Regions from separate parts of the Herbaspirillum sp. GW822-FHT03A08 genome, predicted to be linked through region 1. Evidence: riboswitches for the same ligand, from Rfam matches in the RefSeq annotation. Region 1 holds a riboswitch; each other region holds the start of a gene.
What was found. A riboswitch is a leader RNA that binds a small molecule or an ion and turns the genes downstream of it on or off. The one in region 1 is predicted to bind cobalamin.

Region 1 (5,770 bases):
CGCCATGCTGTTGGCCGTGCTGGTGGCGTGGCGTCTTAACCGCAGCATCACGCGTCCGCTGAATGATGCCGTGGATCTCGCCAGCCGCGTTGCAGCGGGCGATCTCACTGCCCATATCGCCGAAGGCGGCCGGGACGAAACAGGACAGTTGCTTGCTGCTTTGGGCCGCATGAATCAGAGTCTGCTGCAAACCGTCAGCGAAGTGCGCAACGGCACGCAAAGCATCTTCCGCGTCTCGCAGCAAAACGCCGCCGGCAATACTGATCTGGCGGCACGTACCGAAGCGCAGGCCGGTTCGCTGCAGCAAACCGCCGGCGCCATGGCGGAACTGACCGGCATCGTCAGTCGCAACGCATTGCAGATCGGCGAAGCCAATCGTCTCGCGCAATCGGCTGCCGGCGTGGCTTCGCGCGGCGGCGACATCGTGTCGTCCGTGGTCGGCACCATGACCGCGATCAAGGATAGCTCGCGCAAGGTGGTGGACATCATTTCCGTGATCGACGGCATCGCTTTCCAGACCAATATCCTGGCGCTGAATGCAGCGGTGGAAGCGGCGAGGGCGGGCGAGACAGGGCGCGGTTTTGCCGTGGTGGCGACAGAGGTTCGCCATCTTGCCATGCGCAGCGCCGCTGCCGCCAAGGAAATCAAAGTGCTGATCGGCGACTCTGTCGAGCGCATCGATGCCGGCAGCCGCCAGGTCGACGACGCCGGCCAGACCATGCGCGAGATCGTTGACTCGGTTGAGCACGTGGTCGGCATCATGGATGAAATTGCCGCCGCCAGCGACGCGCAGAGTCACGGCATCGCCGATCTCAATCAGGCCATTACGCAAATCGATGCCGTCACGCGCACCAACGCAACGCTGGTGGCGCAGGCGGCGGTGGCGACAGCCGATATGCAGGAACAGGCGCACAAGCTGTGGGATGCCGTCAGTGCCTTCCGGGTTGGCGAAGAGCCGGCTGATCTGCATGAGAATTTGCATGGCATGCCAACTGAGTTGAACGCTTTGCCGGCGGCCGGCGCCGTATCGGCTTTGCACAGCAGGGAGATACCGATGATAGCGCCCGCTCTTGCCTGATCGATCTCCTCGGCATCCCCTTGTCACCCTTACGCCGGATCAACCCGCTGCCTACGCGTAAGAGTTGATGAAGCCCGAAAAAGTGTTTGTCCTATACGCAGCACGTGCCTGAGCGCGTAGCCTGATGTTGTGTCGCCGCTCGTCGACGGTTCGTCGGCGTTGTTCGTGCTTCATTACGTTACTGTACGCATCGCTGCATCAGAAAGGACATAACATGCATAAGCCACAAGATATCCCACCCGTTGAAGTGCCGCCGCTCGATCCGACGCCGCAGCAGGATCCGATTCCCCACCAGAATCCGCTGTGAGGAGCGCGCATGCATACACCGCAAGACATCCCGCCGACCGCGCCACCGCCGCCGAAGGATATTCCGCCGGATGAATACAACCCGGTGCAGGATCCGCCGCTCAATCCGAGCGAACCGGGCATTCCCGACACGGATCCCGCCGAGCCGCCGTTGAAGATGTCCGGTGGGTGATTCCGGAACTGGTTTCACCCCTGTTTTACCCGCGTAGTTTTACCCGATTTAACGAGGAATAATCATGGCTACCAGCACACTCGATCTTGACGTATTGCCGATCTCGGATCGCGAGCTCAGCAAAGGTCACGACAACCACGCACTAGGCCCCAGCGACACATCCGACAGCGGCAGCGACATGACGAATATCGCCACCGAAGGAGACAGCGATTCCACCGGCACCGGCGAACGCGCCTCGGTTGAGCGTGGCAGCCGCGACCGCGCACCTGAAACGCCCGAGTCGGTCGAGCAGGTGGCGAGCGACAATGAAGGCGGCGAGGATATCGTCGCTGCGGACGAGCGCGAGCTTGAAAAGCAGACGGATAGTGTCAAAGACGCCAAAAAGGTCAAGCGCGACCGTGATCTGGACGATGCGCTGGAAGATACTTTTCCGGCCAGCGACCCGATCAATCTGACGCCGGAGCCGCCTAAAAAGGTCGCAAAAGGCCCTAATTCCAACTAATCGCCCGGCTAAATCCATAGCTCATTGCTATTTGATCGCCAGCGAATCCTCTGGGACTGCGCATTGACCCCGTCGCGGGTCTTGCGCATCCCGTCCCCGAAGCCTGGTTTTATGCCGATTCCAAGCCGGCTGCAGGCTGGTTTAGACATTGTTTCAGCGCCTCTTCCGGTTGCCAGAATCCCTCCACACACCTATACTGCCGGGGTAGCATTGCCTTGGGTATCCGGCGTATTTTCTTTCGCCGGATTTAATCGGGAAGCCGGTGCGTTCATCCAGATCATCTCTCTGGAAACCATTCCGGCGCTGCCCCCGCAACGGTAAGCGAATCAGCGAATCTGCATCCAGCCACTGTGCATGAAGTGTTTTATCGACACGGCATGGGAAGGCGCAAATTCCGGTTCCGGTCAGATCATTCTCGCCGCGAACCCTTCGCAAGCCCGGAGACCGGCCCTCGGTATACGACTTGTTTTGCATCGCGGAGGGCGATCGACGGACTGCTTCCCGGATTGCGTGATTTTTCTGCACCCCGCGTCGTTTCCTCATTTTCCTTCGTGACGTTTCCGTTATTTCCGTTATGTGCGCTGTTGCAGTCTTGTCAGCGCCATTACCGGTTTGGCTTCAACGCTTATTCGAAGGAAAACACATGGCTCTCACCACCGGCGCATCCGCCAACGACACCAGCACCATCGATTCCTCCACCGGTTCCAGCGTATGGCGCGATCGCATTTTGCCGGGCATTGCCGCGCTAGTGCTGGGTGCAGGCCTGATCTACGCCGCCGGTTTTGCTTCGGCGGTGGAACTGCACAACGCCGCGCATGACGGCCGCCATTCGGCAGGTTTTCCTTGCCACTAAGAAGAATATTCCGCGGAACAATTGAATGATGAATCTCGCAGTATTGCGGCGGATTGCCTCCACCGTCCTCTTGGCTGGCGCTTGTGCCGGCGTCTTGCTGACTGGTGTGCAGCAGTTGCAAGTCTCCAAAATCATCCTCCAGGCGGAGGTCTACGAAGAAGCGGCTGCGGCCAAGGCTCATGAACAGGCGCACGAGCAAGCCCATGCCGCGGCAACGCCTGCCGCCGGTGCACCTGCAGAAGCGCACGAGCACGAACATGAAGGTGAAGAGTGGGAGCCGGCCAACGGTTTCGAACGCACCGCCTATACCGTGCTGGCCAATATCAGCATGGCAATTGGTTTCGGCCTGTTCCTCGCCGCCGCGATCGTGATGACTGGCAAGCAGGTGACATGGCGTTCCGGTTTGGTGTGGGGCGTGGCAGGTTATCTGGTGTTCTTCGTGGCGCCGTCGCTGGGACTGCCGCCTGAAGTTCCGGGCACCGTGGCTGCGCCGCTGCATGCGCGTCAATTGTGGTGGGTCATGACAGCTGGCATGACCGCAGCCGGACTGGGACTTGGTGTGTATGCGCGTCACTGGGCGCTGAAGTTGCTGGGCGTGGCGCTGCTGATCGTGCCGCATCTCATCGGTGCGCCGCATCCGGCCGTGCATGGCAGCGCCGCGCCGGAAGAACTGGCGCAGGCATTCATCCACGCGACAGCCTTGGCCAATGGCTTGTTCTGGCTGACGCTGGGTGGGCTGACCGGTTACTTTTATAAAAAATTCGCCTGAGTTCCGGGCTGGAATTGTTAATGCCGATCCGGCCCTTGCGGGCCGGATCGGCATTTTAGCCAGTAAAGAAATGCTATGAGAACCCACCACCGGCACGTCCTGATGTGCACCGGCCCACGCTGCACCGAAAACGGCGTGCTGGCCGAAGCCATGTTCGCCGTCCTCGGCGAGCAGATCGATGCGCGTCCAGAACTGCGCGTCAAGCGCACCCGCACGCATTGCATGGTGGCCTGCAAGGCGCAGGCGCCGGTAGTGGTGGTGTATCCCGAAGGCGTCTGGTACCGCTGCGAGGATGCAGCCGCGATTGAACGCGTGGTGGCCGAGCATCTCGAAGGCGGCCAGGAAGTCACTGATCTGATTTTTCACCGCCTCGGCAGCGGCGACGTCAATCCCGAGGAGCCGGAAAATGTCTGACCAGGCAACACAATCCGTCGCCACACCATTCGCGCCATCTGCACGGATTGCGGTGCTGACGCATGCCTCCACCGATCTCGCCATTCTTCATCACGCGTTGACGCAATTGCCGGAAGACTTTCCAGCGACGATAGGTGTCAATCTGCAAGGCGTGGAAAACGAAACACGCATGAGCGAGTTGTTGCAGAACGAGCTGGCGGACGCCGACATCATCGTGCTGCGCATCCTTGGCCGTCTCGGCAGCGTCGCCGGTTTTGCCGACCTGCTGCGCCATGCGCAAAGCCAGGGACGCCATCTGATCGCGCTGAGCGGCACCGGAGAACCAGATGCGGAGCTGGCGGCGGTGTCGACCGTACCGGCCGATGTGCTGCGCGAGGCGCTGGCGTATTTTCATGGCGGCGGCAGCGTCAATCTGGCGCAGTTTTTACGTTTCGTATCGGACCGCTTGCTGCTCACCGGATTTGCTTACGACCCGGCAGTGGCTTTGCCCGATCACGGCATCTATCATCCGGATCTGGAACAGGATGCCGGCATCTCGGATTGGCTTCGCTTGCGTATCGACGTCGCAGGCCGCCGCAAACCTGCCGTCGGCATCATCTTCTATCGCGCGCACTGGATGAGCGGCAACACGCGCTTCGTCGATGCACTGGTGACGGCGCTGGAGCAGCGCGGCATGGACGTACTGCCGATTTTCACTGCGTCGCTGCGCACCTCGGCGGCGGATTCCGATCTGCCGGCCGCGCTGAGCTATTTCTCGGGAGAGCAGGGCGCACATGTGGACGTCCTGATCAACACCACCTCCTTCGCCATGGGCGAAATCACGCCGGGCGGCCCGACGCCTGCCGGCTGGTCGGTGTCCGTGCTGGAGAAGCTCAACGTCCCCGTGCTGCAAGCCATGACCAGCGGCATGACGCAGGATCAGTGGGAAGTCTCCACGCGCGGCATGAACCCGCTGGACGCCGCCATGAACGTGGTGCTGCCGGAATTCGACGGCCGCATCATCAGCGTACCGCTGTCGTTCAAGGCACAGGCAACGGGCTTGTCGGGCGACGTGGTGGAGTTCCATCCGGTGGCCGACCGCGTCGAACGCATCGCCGGGCTGGCGGCGCGTTTTGCGCGTCTGCGCGCACTCGGCAATGGCGACAAGCGCATCGCCTTCATCTTTACCAACTCCAACAGCAAGGCCTCGCAGATCGGCAACGCCGTCGGCCTCGATGCGCCGGCCTCGTTGATGCGCATTCTGGAATCGATGCGTGACGCCGGTTACGCCGTCGGCGATCTGCCCGAGAGCGGCAGTGCGCTGATCCATACGCTGGTCGATCGCTGCTCCTACGACAACACCTATCTGACCAGTGAGCAATTGCAGCACGCCGTCGGCCGTGTGTCGGCGGAACGCTACGCCGAATGGTTCGCCGAGCTGCCGCACGTCTTGCAGCAAAAGATGGAAGCGCAATGGGGCGCTGCGCCCGGCGTCGCTTACGTCCATGACAACCATCTGGCCTTCGCCGGCGTCGAACTGGGCAATGCCTTTGTCGCCTTGCAGCCGCCGCGCGGTTACGGCATGGATCCGGATGCGATCTACCATCAACCCGATCTGCCGCCGACGCATCATTACTACGGGCTATATCGCTGGCTCAGCGACGAGTGGGGCGCCGACGCCATCGTCCACGTCGGCA
Region 2 (5,770 bases), on a different contig from region 1:
TGGTATCCGCTGGCCAAGATGGTGTCGATGGTGGGGTCGTATCTGCCGGGTATTCCGGGCGGCATCTTTGCGCCATCGTTGTCGATCGGCGCCGGTTTCGGCAATCTGCTGCACATGGTGTTCGATCACACTTCGCTGTCGATGCTTATCGCACTGGCGATGGTGGGTTATCTGGCTGCGGTGACGCAATCTCCGATCACGGCCTTTGTGATCGTGATGGAAATGATCAACGGTCACGCCCTGGTGATTTCACTGATGGCGACCGCCTTGCTGGCTAGCCGTGTATCGCGCTTCTTTGCGCCGCCGTTGTATGAGGCACTGTCGGAGCGTTACGCGCAGCCGCATCGTTGAAGAATGCTGTCGTAGCCTGAGGCCGTAAAAAAAGCTGAGACCGCGAACGGCCTCAGCTTTTTTATTTGCTTCCTGACTTCTTGCTCGTCTTGTCAGACTTGTGCCACAGCCTTGGCAGAGGAGCGGCAGCCTTCCAGCAGGAAGGACAAGCCCACCACCAGCACCAGTTCGCCCTCGGCAGAGCGCGCGGTACCGGTGATGCCGTTGGTCTGGATTGCGGTCAGCGGTTTGATCACCAGATCGGCAGTGCCTTCCACGGCTTCGACGCCGAGGATGTACGGATGCGGCACCGCCATGACGATACCGACGCGTTCGCTGCCCGGCTCATAGCCAAGCACGCCTGCCAGCGAATGCACCGGCAACGGACGACCCTGATCGCGCAACACCGGCGCGCCGCCGACTTCGTCGAAGTCAGCCGGCAATTCCACCACGCGTTCCACAACCGCCATCGGCAAGGCCAGCGCCGCACCTGCGGTACGCACCAGCATGGTCGGGATGATCGACAGCTCAATCGGCAGACGGATCGAGAAGCGCGTACCGACACCCAGCGTCGAATCGATGCGGATCGTACCGCGGTGTTTTTCCACCGCAGTCTTCACCACGTCCATGCCGACGCCGCGGCCGGAAACGCTGGACGCCACTTCCTTGGTCGAGAAGCCCGGCAGGAACACCAGTTGCAGTGCTTCGTCGTGGCTTTGCGCTTCATGTTCGCCGATCAGACCCTTGCCGATTGCCTTCTTGCGCAGGAAATCGGGATCCATACCCTTGCCGTCGTCGAAAATTTCAATCATGACGCTGCTGGCCTCTTGCCATGCCTTGAGCGAAATGGTTGCCTTGTTCGGCTTGCCGGCAGCGCCGCGATCGGTTTCGATACCGTGGTCGAGCGAGTTGCGCAGCATGTGGACCAGCGGATCGTACAGGCTGTCCACAACGACGCGGTCGACTTCAGTTTCTGCACCGGAGATCGCCAGGTCGACGTCTTTGCCCAGATCCTTGGCCAGTTCGCGCACCAGTCGTGGAAACTTCTGGAACAGGCGGCCGACCGGCTGCATGCGCGTCGACAGCGTGGCGCGTTGCAGCTCGCTGGAGTAGCGCGACGCGCGGCCCAGAGTTTCGGCCAGCGTCGACATTAGCGAAGCGGCTGTGCCTTCGAACTTGAACTGTTGCAGCTTTTCCAGCAGCACGGCAGCCTGGTTGGCGGCCTGCACCGATTCGCCGGCAACTTCCAGCAGCGCGTCGAGCTTGCCGGCATCGATACGGATGCTTTCTTCCTTGCCGCCACCGGGCTGGTTGTCGGTTGCGCGGCGCGCCGGAGCTGCTGGGGCAGCAGCTGGTTTCGGCGTGGCCGACGGCAGCGATTTGGGATGGCTGGAGACTGCTGCGCTTTCTTCAGGCGCAGCATCGGCAGGTACATCGGCAATCGCGGATGCTGTTGCTGCGACATCGCCCGCACCGCCGGAAACCGCCTGATACAAGGCATTCCAGTCGAGCGAACCATCCGCGCCGAGAACGCTGGCGCCGCCATTGGCGGAGGGCGTCGAGATCGCGGAGGAAGATGCAGCTGCGGCCGGTGCTGCGGCAACCGGGGCCGCTGCAGGTGTTGCAGCGACAACCGGAGCAGCATTGCCTTCAATAGCTTGCGTCAGAATGTCTTCCAGGTCTTGCGGCATGGAAGCCAGGCTGGCCGGATCGGCGCCGTTGGACAGTTCATTGAGCTGGTCGGCGACAAAACCGCTGGCCTGCAATGCAGCCTCGATCGCCAGCGGCGTGACCGGCGCTTTGCCGGTACGCAGGGCGTCGAACAGGTTTTCCGTCAAGTGACAGGCCGATACCATGGCCGGCAAATTGACGAAGCCGGCGCCACCCTTGATGGTGTGGAAGGCACGGAAAACCGCGTTGAGAATTTCCAGGTCGTCAGGATGCCGTTCAAGAGTCAGCAGATGCTCTTCAACGTTAGTCGCGAGGTCCAAAGCCTCAACGACAAAATCCTTGAGCATTTCGTCATCCATTAGAACCCCAGGCTATCGAGTAAGTCGTCCACATCATTTTGCACCATGGCGGAGCCGGGAGAGGAGGGCCCGTTGAGCAGTTCTACCGGTTTTTCCATGGCAGCCTTGACTTCCGGCGGCGCATTGTCGCGCAGCAGTTGCGCCAGTTCGCGCTCGGCCACGGCGGTGATGCCGACGATCTTCTTGATCAGTTGGCCGGTGATGTCCTGGAAGTCCTGCGCCATCATGATTTCGAGCATGCGGGCTTTTTCGACCTCGGTGGCTTCGATGACGGCGGTGGAGAATTTCTTGGAGTCGTTCGCCAGATTCTTGAATTCGTCGATGGTCATCTGACCTGCGAACAGGCGTGCCCAGCGATCATCGATGTCCTTGGCCTTGCTGGCTAGCGCGTCCTGGGCTGGCATGCCGGCGTCGATCGAGTTGAGCACCTTGTTGGCGGCTTGTTCGGTCAGCGTGGCGACGTGTTCCAGGCGGCCCTGAGCGTCGCCGATCTGCGATGCGACATCCGACAGCGAGCGGTCGTAACCGAGTTCGCGCATGGAGTCATGCAGCAGACGGACGATGCCGCCCAGACGTTCGTACATGGGTTTGTCGGACTGATCTTCCAGCGATGCAGCCGGGCTCGCGGACGAGGCGGGTTCTGCTGCTGCAGTCGCGGCAGGCAGCGTTTGCGCCGAAATCTCGTCGAATAGTGCCTCTAAATCAACATCGTCACTCATGATCTTCTTTTCTCCATACAAATTTGATGCGTTATTTGCTTCTGCCGCAGATGCAGACAATCTTTCACAACTGAATTACATGGGGGTTCGACGAGATGGTCCGGTGATAGAAGCTCCTGTTCTGACAGATGGCTCAGGCAATACATGTCGTCAATGGATATCGGCCGGGAACACAAAACCTGTAGGACACGCGTCCGCCCGGTTCTGCTTGCCGCACCGATGTTTACTGTTGCTGATTTCCCCGAGTGACGCCTCGGTCGAGGCGGACTCCCGCTATTTGTTGAATGGATTATAAGGCCCTGTCAAGCTGCTCCATCGGCGAAAAAGCGATGAAAATTCCCCATTTCAATGACGTTATGGCGAGGATGTTGGTTTGCAGACAATCTTACTGCAAGCCTGCTTCGTTTGTCACAACAGATTGCCGGGAGTGGCGTTGCCGCATACAATTGCGCCGTTTTGGTGCTCGCCGGCGCATTTGCGCCCTCAGTCCGGCGAGTTAAACGGGAAGTACGGCGCGGAGAGCCGAGTGATTCATTGTCTGTCCGCGAACGTACGCTGCCCCCGCAACGGTAAGCAAGCGCTGTCGCATCCGACAGCAAACTGCCATGATTCGCCACTGTGTTCGCCCGGCCTGGTTTGATGTCCGGAGGCATGGGAAGGCATGGCAGTCGGTGCGGTCGTTGTTTTTTCGACCAGTTTTTGCCAGCTTGCAGCCCGGATACCGGCCAGACAGGGGAAGGTCATGCCTTCACATTCAATCCGGCTTGCGGGGAAGCGGGCCGGAGATGCTTATCAGAAATAGATCATGAAACATTCCGCTTTATCCTGGCGCGCCGTTGCCGGTCCCGCTGTCATGGCTTCGGCCGCTTTGTCCGTTCAAACTGCTGCAGCACAAACCTCAACCCAGACTGCAACCGCCCCGGGCCTGACGCCGGTTGTGGTGACGGCTTCACGCTTTCCGAATGATCCGGCCTTCAGTCCGGTGGGCGCGACCGTCATCGGCGCCGAGGAGATCCGTAACGCCGGTATCAATAACGTCAACGAGGCGATTCGCAAACTCGGCGGCGTGTATGGCCGTCAGAGCCTGGCAGGGCCTGGCGACTATGCGCTCGACATGCGCGGTTTCGGCAGCAACGGCGATCAGAACATGGTGATTCTGATTGATGGCGTACGCTTGTCGGAGAATGAGCTATCGACGGCTTTGCTGTCATCGGTGCCCATCGACAGCGTCGAGCGCATCGAGATCATGCGCGGCGGCAGCAGTGTGCTGTACGGCGATGGCGCCACCGGCGGCACGATACAGATCATCACCAAGCGGCCGGCGGCGGATGCCGTGCATGGCACTGTGGTTGGTGAGGTCGGCAGCTACGGCTTGCGCAGCGGGCGCGCCAGCGTCGCCAAGGGATGGGACGGCTTTGCACTCAATGCGGCGTACAGCAAACAGCACGCCGATAACTATCGCGACAACAATTACAGCAACCAGGAAAATTTCAGCGGCACGGCGCAATGGTTCTCCAATGAAGGCCGCTTCGGTTTGCGCGTCGATCTGGCGCGCGCCGATTATGGACTGCCGGGTTCGCTGACGATGGCGCAGTTTCTCGCCAATCCTCGCCAGACTGCCAACCCGCAGGATTACGGTTCTTATGACAGCGATCGCATTACCGCTTTTCTGGAGCGCAAATCTGGCGCGTTCGATGTTGCAGCGGAGCTTTCTCATCGCGAGAAGATTTCGCGTTCCAGCTATAGCGGCGCTGCCATCACCGAAGTGCATAGCCGCACCATGCAATTCTCGCCACGCCTGCGCCACGTTGCCGAAAACCGGTTGCTGAAAAATGAGCTGGTCACCGGCATCGATTATTCCGAATGGCAGATCGGCAATATCAACGGCAGCAGCGATGCTTCTCAGACGGCGCGCGCCGCCTATGTGCGCGATGAATTGCAGATCGCCGGAAATACGCGCATCGCACTCGGCGTGCGGCGTGAAGTCTTCGACAAGAAGAGCGTCATTGGCGGCTATGACAAGGGGCAGGGCGTCAATGCCTGGGACGCGCAGGCAAGCCATGCGATCGTTCCTTCCGTGCGCGTCTTCGGCAAGGCCGGGCAAAGCTATCGTTTGCCGACCGCCGACGAGAATGGTTTCACCGCATTGGCAACCGGGCAGGTTCTCAAGCCGCAGACTTCGCATGATCTGGAGTTCGGTGCGACTCTTGGCGGTGCAGACAACAACGCCACGCTCAAGTGGTTTCGCCATCGTCTCAAGGACGAACTGTTTTTCGATCCGACCGCCGGTGCGTTCGGCGCCAACGTCAACCTTGATCCGACCAAACGCCAGGGCGTTGAGCTGGAAGCCAGTGCGCGCCTGAACCAGGATTTCAGCCTGAAAGCCAACTTCCAGCATATCGTCGCCACCTTCACCGGCGGTCCGAACGCCGGCAAGGAAATGGTGCTGGTGCCGAAGAATACGGCGTCCGCCCGCCTGAACTGGAACTACGGCAATCAGACCGCCAATGTCGGCGTCCTGTGGGCCGATTCGCAACGTTATGGCAGCGACTTCAGCAACACGTGCAACGCACGCATGCCGTCGTACACGACCTTCGATGCGCGCTATGCGGTGCGCGTAAGCGCGTGGGAATTCGCGCTCACAGGCAGCAACCTGACCGGCAAGGATTATTTCTCGCAGGCTTTCGGTTG
Region 3 (5,770 bases), on a different contig from region 1:
GCCAGTAGCTGTGGCTGCGCGCGGAGTCGATGTCGACGCCGACCACCGGCTGCATGCCGGCGACGGCGCGCACGAATTCCGTGGTGTAGCGGTTGAAGACGACGACGCGTTTCAGCGGTGTCTTGAGTGTCAGTTCACGGCCGACATCGTCATGGAAGGTGAGACTGTGGCGATCTGCTTGCGCGTAACTCAGCGTCGCCCACGTCAGCAATATGAATAGGAGAAACAACTGCAAGGACCGCAGCCCCCGCAGTTGTTGTCCACGTATCAATTGATCAATGCGATCAGAACGCATAGTTCATGGTCATGGTGTAAGTGCGCGGTGCACCCAGGATCCACTGGGTCGCCGTGCCGGCATAGGTCGATGCTGCGTAGACTTTGTCGGCGAGGTTGTCGATGCGGAAGTCGAACTTCAGCTTCGGCGACACCTTCCACGCCAGGCCGGCGTCGAGCACGGTGTAGGCCGGCAGACGCGACTGATCGGTATTGTCCGAGTAGCGGTCGCTGACATAATGGGCGCCGGTGCGAGCTTCCCATTGCGGCGTGACGTTCCACAGCACGAACAGATTGCCGGTGCGCTTCGGCACGAACTGCGGACGATATCCCGCCAGCGAAGTCGCTTTGCCGCCGACCGAGGCGGTGAAGTTGTCAAAGCGCGCCTGCAGCACCGACGCATTGGCTTCCACGCGCCAGTCGTCGTTCACCTTGAAAGTCAGCGAGCCTTCCAGACCGCGTGAGGACTGCTGGCCGACCGTATCGGAAATCGACACGTTGTTGATGTTCGGCGCCAGCAGGTTGTTCTTGATGATGCGGTAAGCCGCCAGCGTCCACTCCACGCGGCCGTTCCACAAGGCTTGCTTGACGCCGACTTCAGCCTGCTTGCCCTTGGAAACGCCATACTGCATTTGCGACGCGCTGATGCTCGCCAGCGACGTGACCGGATCCGAGGCGACGGCGTATTGCGCATAAAGCGAGGTGTCGGCGACAGGTGTGAAGACCACGCCGGTATTCCACGATATCGCATTCTGATTGCCGTTGGCGCTGGTCAGCGTAATGAAATCATCGCGCTTGGTCTGATAGTTGTCGCCGCGCAGACCGCCGGTGACGGCCCATTGCTTGCTCAGTTGATAGCGGTCTTGGAGGAACAGGCCGGCCTGATCGACCGTGACGCGATACAGGGCGCGGATAGACGGTGAGTTGCCTTGCGAGAAGACGCCCGGATTGAAGTTGAGCGCATTGACCGTGCTCGATCCGGCGAAGTTGCCGGAAGTGTTGGTGTTGTCGTTGCGGTCGTACAGCGAGCGGTTGAAGTCGAAGCCGACCACCAGCTGGTTCTTGTTGCCGAACAGTTCGCTGTCGATGGTGGCATAGCCGTGATCGCCGTATTGCGTCTGCGCGCCGACGATGTCGCGGTAGTTGGAGCGCGCCACGTTGCCGGTGGCCGGGTTGTACGTGTAGGTATAGGTTTCCTTGTAGCGGCGGTCGTGCTTGATCAGGTAGATGTCGTTATTGAGTACGACCTTGTCGCTGAGCTCGTAGCGGGCGCGCAGATAGGTGCGGTTTTCGGTGAAGCGCACCTGGGCGTCGTCGACGTTGTAGTTCTTGAAGCGGGTGCCCGGCACGATGGCGCCGTTGACGATGGGCGTGCCTTCGTAGCTGCCGGGATGGATGTCGGCGTAGTCGTTGGCCAGCGTCAGCGTCAGGTCGCGGGTGGCCTTCCACAGCAGCGAGCCGGAGACGGTCAGGCTGTCGCTGCGGCCGCGGTCCATCCAGCCGTCGGAATTGATATGGCTGACGTCGAGGCGATACGCCAGCGTGTCGCTGAGCGGGCCGGTGCTGTCGAAGGCCTTGCGATAGGTGCCGAACGAGCCGGCCGAAAATTGCACTTCGTTGGACTGCTGTTTCAGATCGGGCCGCTTGGGCACCACGTTGACCGCGCCGCCGACGAAGCCGGTGCCGTACAGCACCGATGCCGGGCCATTGAGGAATTCCACGCGTTCGACATTCCACGGATCGGTCGGGAAGGTCACCACGCCGCCGGCGTTATACAGCTGCAAGCCGTCGTACAGCTGCGAAATCGAATTCGGGCCGTAGAAACCGCGTGCCGACAGCGAGTTGTTGCCGTTGCCGGAGAACGGCACCGAGGTGATGCCGGGCGCGCGCGTTTCGGCGTCGAGCAGGGTCTGATAGCCGCGTTCGCGGATCGTGTCGCCCATGATGACGGCGACGCTGGCAGGCGTTTCCAGCGGCGTCAGGTTGAGGCGGCCGCCGGCGGTCGATGGCGTTTTAAGCGTGCTGCTATTGTCGGGCGCCGAGACGGTGATCTCCGGCAAGGATGCTTTTTCGGCCGTTTGCGCCGCCGCGGATGCGGCATCGAGTGCGGCGAGCGTGCCGAAGGTGCCGGCGACGGCATACGACAGACGCGGCAAATTGAACAAGTGGCGCAGTTTGCCCGCGCATAGTGATGCAGAGTGTTTCATGTGACCTTCCCTTTGATGAGCGCCATGTCCGCGTTGCGTGATGGCGCTCTGTTTTTGTACGGCGCGCATCCCCGCGCGCTGTGATCAAAGGAAGCTGGCAAACAAGAGTAAGAGTGAAAAGCGAAGACTTGCGGACGGACATCGGGCGTGACAAACGCAACGAACCGGTCGCCTTGGGCAAGAGCCGGAGGGTGCGGTGCAGCGGATTTCAGATGCGGTAGTCGTGTGCAGTGCTTCGCAGTTCACGACATACCCCGGTCGCTCGCTTCCATCCGTTCTGGCCGGTATCCGGGCTAACAGAACCGATCGCCTCGCCTTCCCATGCCTGAAACATCAAGCGGCACAGTGGACTATGGAGACAACCTGCCATGCAGCAACATCCTGCACGGCGCCTGTTTTACCGTTGCGGGGACAGCACACGTTTGCCGCTGCAGTCATCGAGTCATCGGATAGTTACCGGACTGCAGCGCGTGTTTCCCGTTTAACTGCAATCAAGGAATCTGATTGCGAGCACCAAAACTCCGCCATGATACTTGCGCGGGTGGGTTCTCGCAATCGCGCCATCCCGATAGTGTCGGATTGGCGGTAATGCCGGTTTCATGTGCTTTTTGCCGACGCTCGCTATACTTGTCGTCTTTACAGGGAAGGACATCATGACTTCGCGCAATCGCCTCAACTATTTCAGTTATTCATTGCAGTTCTCCATCGCTGCGGCGGCCGTTGCTTTCGGCGCCGGCAGTTTTTCCGCCAGCGCTTCGGCGCAAACCACCATCAAGATCGGCGAAATCAACAGCTACAAGGCGCAGCCTGCTTTCCTTGAACCGTACCGTCAGGGCTGGGAAATGGCGCTGGAAGAAATCAACGGCAGCGGCGGCGTGCTCGGCAAGAAGCTGGAAGTGATTTCGCGCGACGACAACGGCAATCCGGGCGATTCGGTGCGCGTGGCGGAAGAGCTGGTCAAGCGCGAGCAGGTGTCGCTGCTGTTCGGCGGCTTTCTCTCCAATACCGGCCTGGCGCTGACCGACTATGCCAAGCAGCGCAAGATTTTTTTCCTTGCGGCCGAACCGCTGACCGACAAGATAGTCTGGCATAACGGCAACAAATATACCTATCGTTTGCGTCCCTCGACATACATGCTGGTGGCGTCGCTGGTGAAGGATGCGGCCAGGCTCAAGAAGAAGCGCTGGGCCATCGTCTATCCCAATTATGAATACGGCCAGTCCGCCGTCGCCAGCTTCAAGACGCTGATGAAGGCGGCGCAGCCGGACATCGAATTCGTCGCCGAACAGGCCACGCCGCTGGGCAAGATCGACGCCGGCGCGGTGACGCAGGCATTGGCCGATGCCAAGCCGGATGCGATCTTCAACGTGCTGTTCGCCACCGACCTCGGCAAGTTTGTGCGCGATGGCAATACGCGCGGTTTGTTTGACGGCCGCGAAGTGGTGTCGATGCTGTCGGGGGAGCCGGAATACCTCGATCCGCTGCGCGCCGAAGCGCCGAGCAACTGGCTGGTCACCGGCTATCCCTGGTACGCCATCAACACGCCGGAGCATAAGAAATTCGTTGACGCCTATCGCAAGAAATACAACGACTATCCGCGCAACGGATCACTGGTCGGTTATAGCGCGCTGATGTCGATCGCGGCGGGTTTGAAGAAAGCGGGAAGCGCCGATTCCGACAAGCTGGCGGCGGCGTTTTCGGGTCTGAAGGTAGAGACGCCGGTGGCGACGATCACCTACCGCGCGCAGGATCACCAGTCCACGCTGGGCGCTTTCGTCGGCCGTACCGGCGTCAAGGACGGCAAGGGCATCATGAGCAGCTTCGTGTATGTCGACGGCGCCAGCCTGCAGCCGTCGGATGCAGAAGTGAAGAAGCTGCGCGCAGCGGATTGATCAATGCATGACTGGGGCGCGGGATGACGCAGCGCTTGCGTCAGGCCTGCGCCCCGCTTCTGTCGATGCTATTATCGACGTGCTTGCCGTCGTTCGCCGGCAAGGACTTTTCCCCTGACGAAATCCGGTTGCGTCCGCTGTTCTTGGCGATGTAGAGCGCGCGGTCGGCGCGCGCGCTAAGGCGGTCCAGGGTTTCTTCGCGGATCGCCGTGGCGAGGCCGATGCTGATGCTGTAACGGCAACTGCCGAAATCGCCGCTCACCACGTGCTGCTCTGCTTGCAGGCGCAAGGTTTCCGCAATGCGCGCAGCGTCCGTCAGCGGCGTCGCCGGCAACAGCAATCCGAACTCTTCTCCCCCCAGTCGTCCCAGCGTATCGTCGCTGCGCATGACACCGCGCACCATCGTCACGAATGCACGCAGCACTTCATCGCCGCCGGCGTGGCCGTAGCTGTCGTTGATGCGTTTGAAATGATCCAGGTCGATCAGCAGCAGGCTCAGCGGACGAGCCGGTCGCGCGGCCGCGAGCGCATCGCGCGCACCGCTCTCGAATCGCATGCGCGACAAAGCGCCGGTGAGGTGGTCGTGATGCAGCGCGTGTTCAACCTTGGACAGCATGGCGTCGTGCACCATCATCACCGCGACCATGGTCATGGTCGGCATGATTACGGCGCCGACGGTCAGCAGGCCGATGTTCCAGATGTTGTTGAGCATGGCTGCCGACTGGTCCGGCGGCATCAGCAGAAAGTACACGCCGCGGGTCAGCTGCGTGGCCGCAAACAGCATCGCCAGCACGGCGGCAAACCAGAAATTGTAGGGACTGCGATCGGTGGGCCGATGGCGTATCAGAATCACGCCGATCGCCGCGCAGGCCGTGCCGTTGAAAGCGGTGCTGGCCGCCACGCGCATGGCCAGGCTCTCATCGACATAACGCCAGATCACCATCGCCACGCCAACCAGCACCACGCCGGTTGCCATGCGCAGCCACGGTATCGGACGGCCGAGGAAGCGCGCACAGCCCGCGTAATACAGTGCGCCCGCAACGGACAGCACGATGTTGGCGATCACGATGGAAATGAAATCCGGGATCGATCCGCGCAGCGCCAGCAAAGGCAATGACACCACCATCGCCAGATTGGCGAAGAACCATTCGCGCACGCCGGCTACCGGCGATCGCAAGAGCGATCCCAGCACCAGCAACATCGCCAGGCTGAACAAGGCGGTGGTCGTGAGAATGGAGACGACGGTGAGCATGGGGCGACGGTAAAAAGCGGCAGGAAAATACCGCAGGAAAAATGAGCAGCCGCGTATTGTAATGCGCAACAAGCAGGCGAAGCACGTCGATACTTTCTTTGCATATCGGTCGCGCGGCGCCGGCGTCCGATTTGTTTTTTCACGGA

Region 2: linked by a shared signal. The riboswitch ahead of AC1RN6_RS01145 (TonB-dependent receptor family protein) and the one ahead of AC1RN6_RS17550 (CbtB domain-containing protein) in region 1 are both predicted to bind cobalamin.
Region 3: linked by a shared signal. The riboswitch ahead of AC1RN6_RS05985 (TonB-dependent receptor) and the one ahead of AC1RN6_RS17550 (CbtB domain-containing protein) in region 1 are both predicted to bind cobalamin.

The regions. Positions count from the first base shown of each region.
Region 1 covers NZ_JBXANR010000005.1:301,484-307,253, forward strand. Annotated here, with positions in the region: gene AC1RN6_RS17535 (methyl-accepting chemotaxis protein) at 1-1,078, shown strand, start outside; gene AC1RN6_RS17540 (hypothetical protein) at 1,395-1,556, shown strand; gene AC1RN6_RS17545 (hypothetical protein) at 1,621-2,058, shown strand; cobalamin riboswitch at 2,259-2,525, shown strand; gene AC1RN6_RS17550 (CbtB domain-containing protein) at 2,702-2,911, shown strand; gene AC1RN6_RS17555 (CbtA family protein) at 2,940-3,680, shown strand; gene AC1RN6_RS17560 ((2Fe-2S) ferredoxin domain-containing protein) at 3,756-4,094, shown strand; gene AC1RN6_RS17565 (cobaltochelatase subunit CobN) at 4,087-5,770, shown strand, end outside.
Region 2 covers NZ_JBXANR010000001.1:223,955-229,724, reverse strand. Annotated here, with positions in the region: gene AC1RN6_RS01160 (chloride channel protein) at 1-351, shown strand, start outside; gene AC1RN6_RS01155 (chemotaxis protein CheA) at 444-2,360, opposite strand; gene AC1RN6_RS01150 (protein phosphatase CheZ) at 2,360-3,079, opposite strand; cobalamin riboswitch at 3,520-3,823, shown strand; gene AC1RN6_RS01145 (TonB-dependent receptor family protein) at 3,885-5,770, shown strand, end outside.
Region 3 covers NZ_JBXANR010000002.1:213,667-219,436, forward strand. Annotated here, with positions in the region: gene AC1RN6_RS05980 (ABC transporter substrate-binding protein) at 1-235, opposite strand, end outside; gene AC1RN6_RS05985 (TonB-dependent receptor) at 285-2,480, opposite strand; cobalamin riboswitch at 2,743-3,013, opposite strand; gene AC1RN6_RS05990 (ABC transporter substrate-binding protein) at 3,134-4,372, shown strand; gene AC1RN6_RS05995 (GGDEF domain-containing protein) at 4,413-5,624, opposite strand; gene AC1RN6_RS06000 (hypothetical protein) at 5,686-5,770, shown strand, end outside.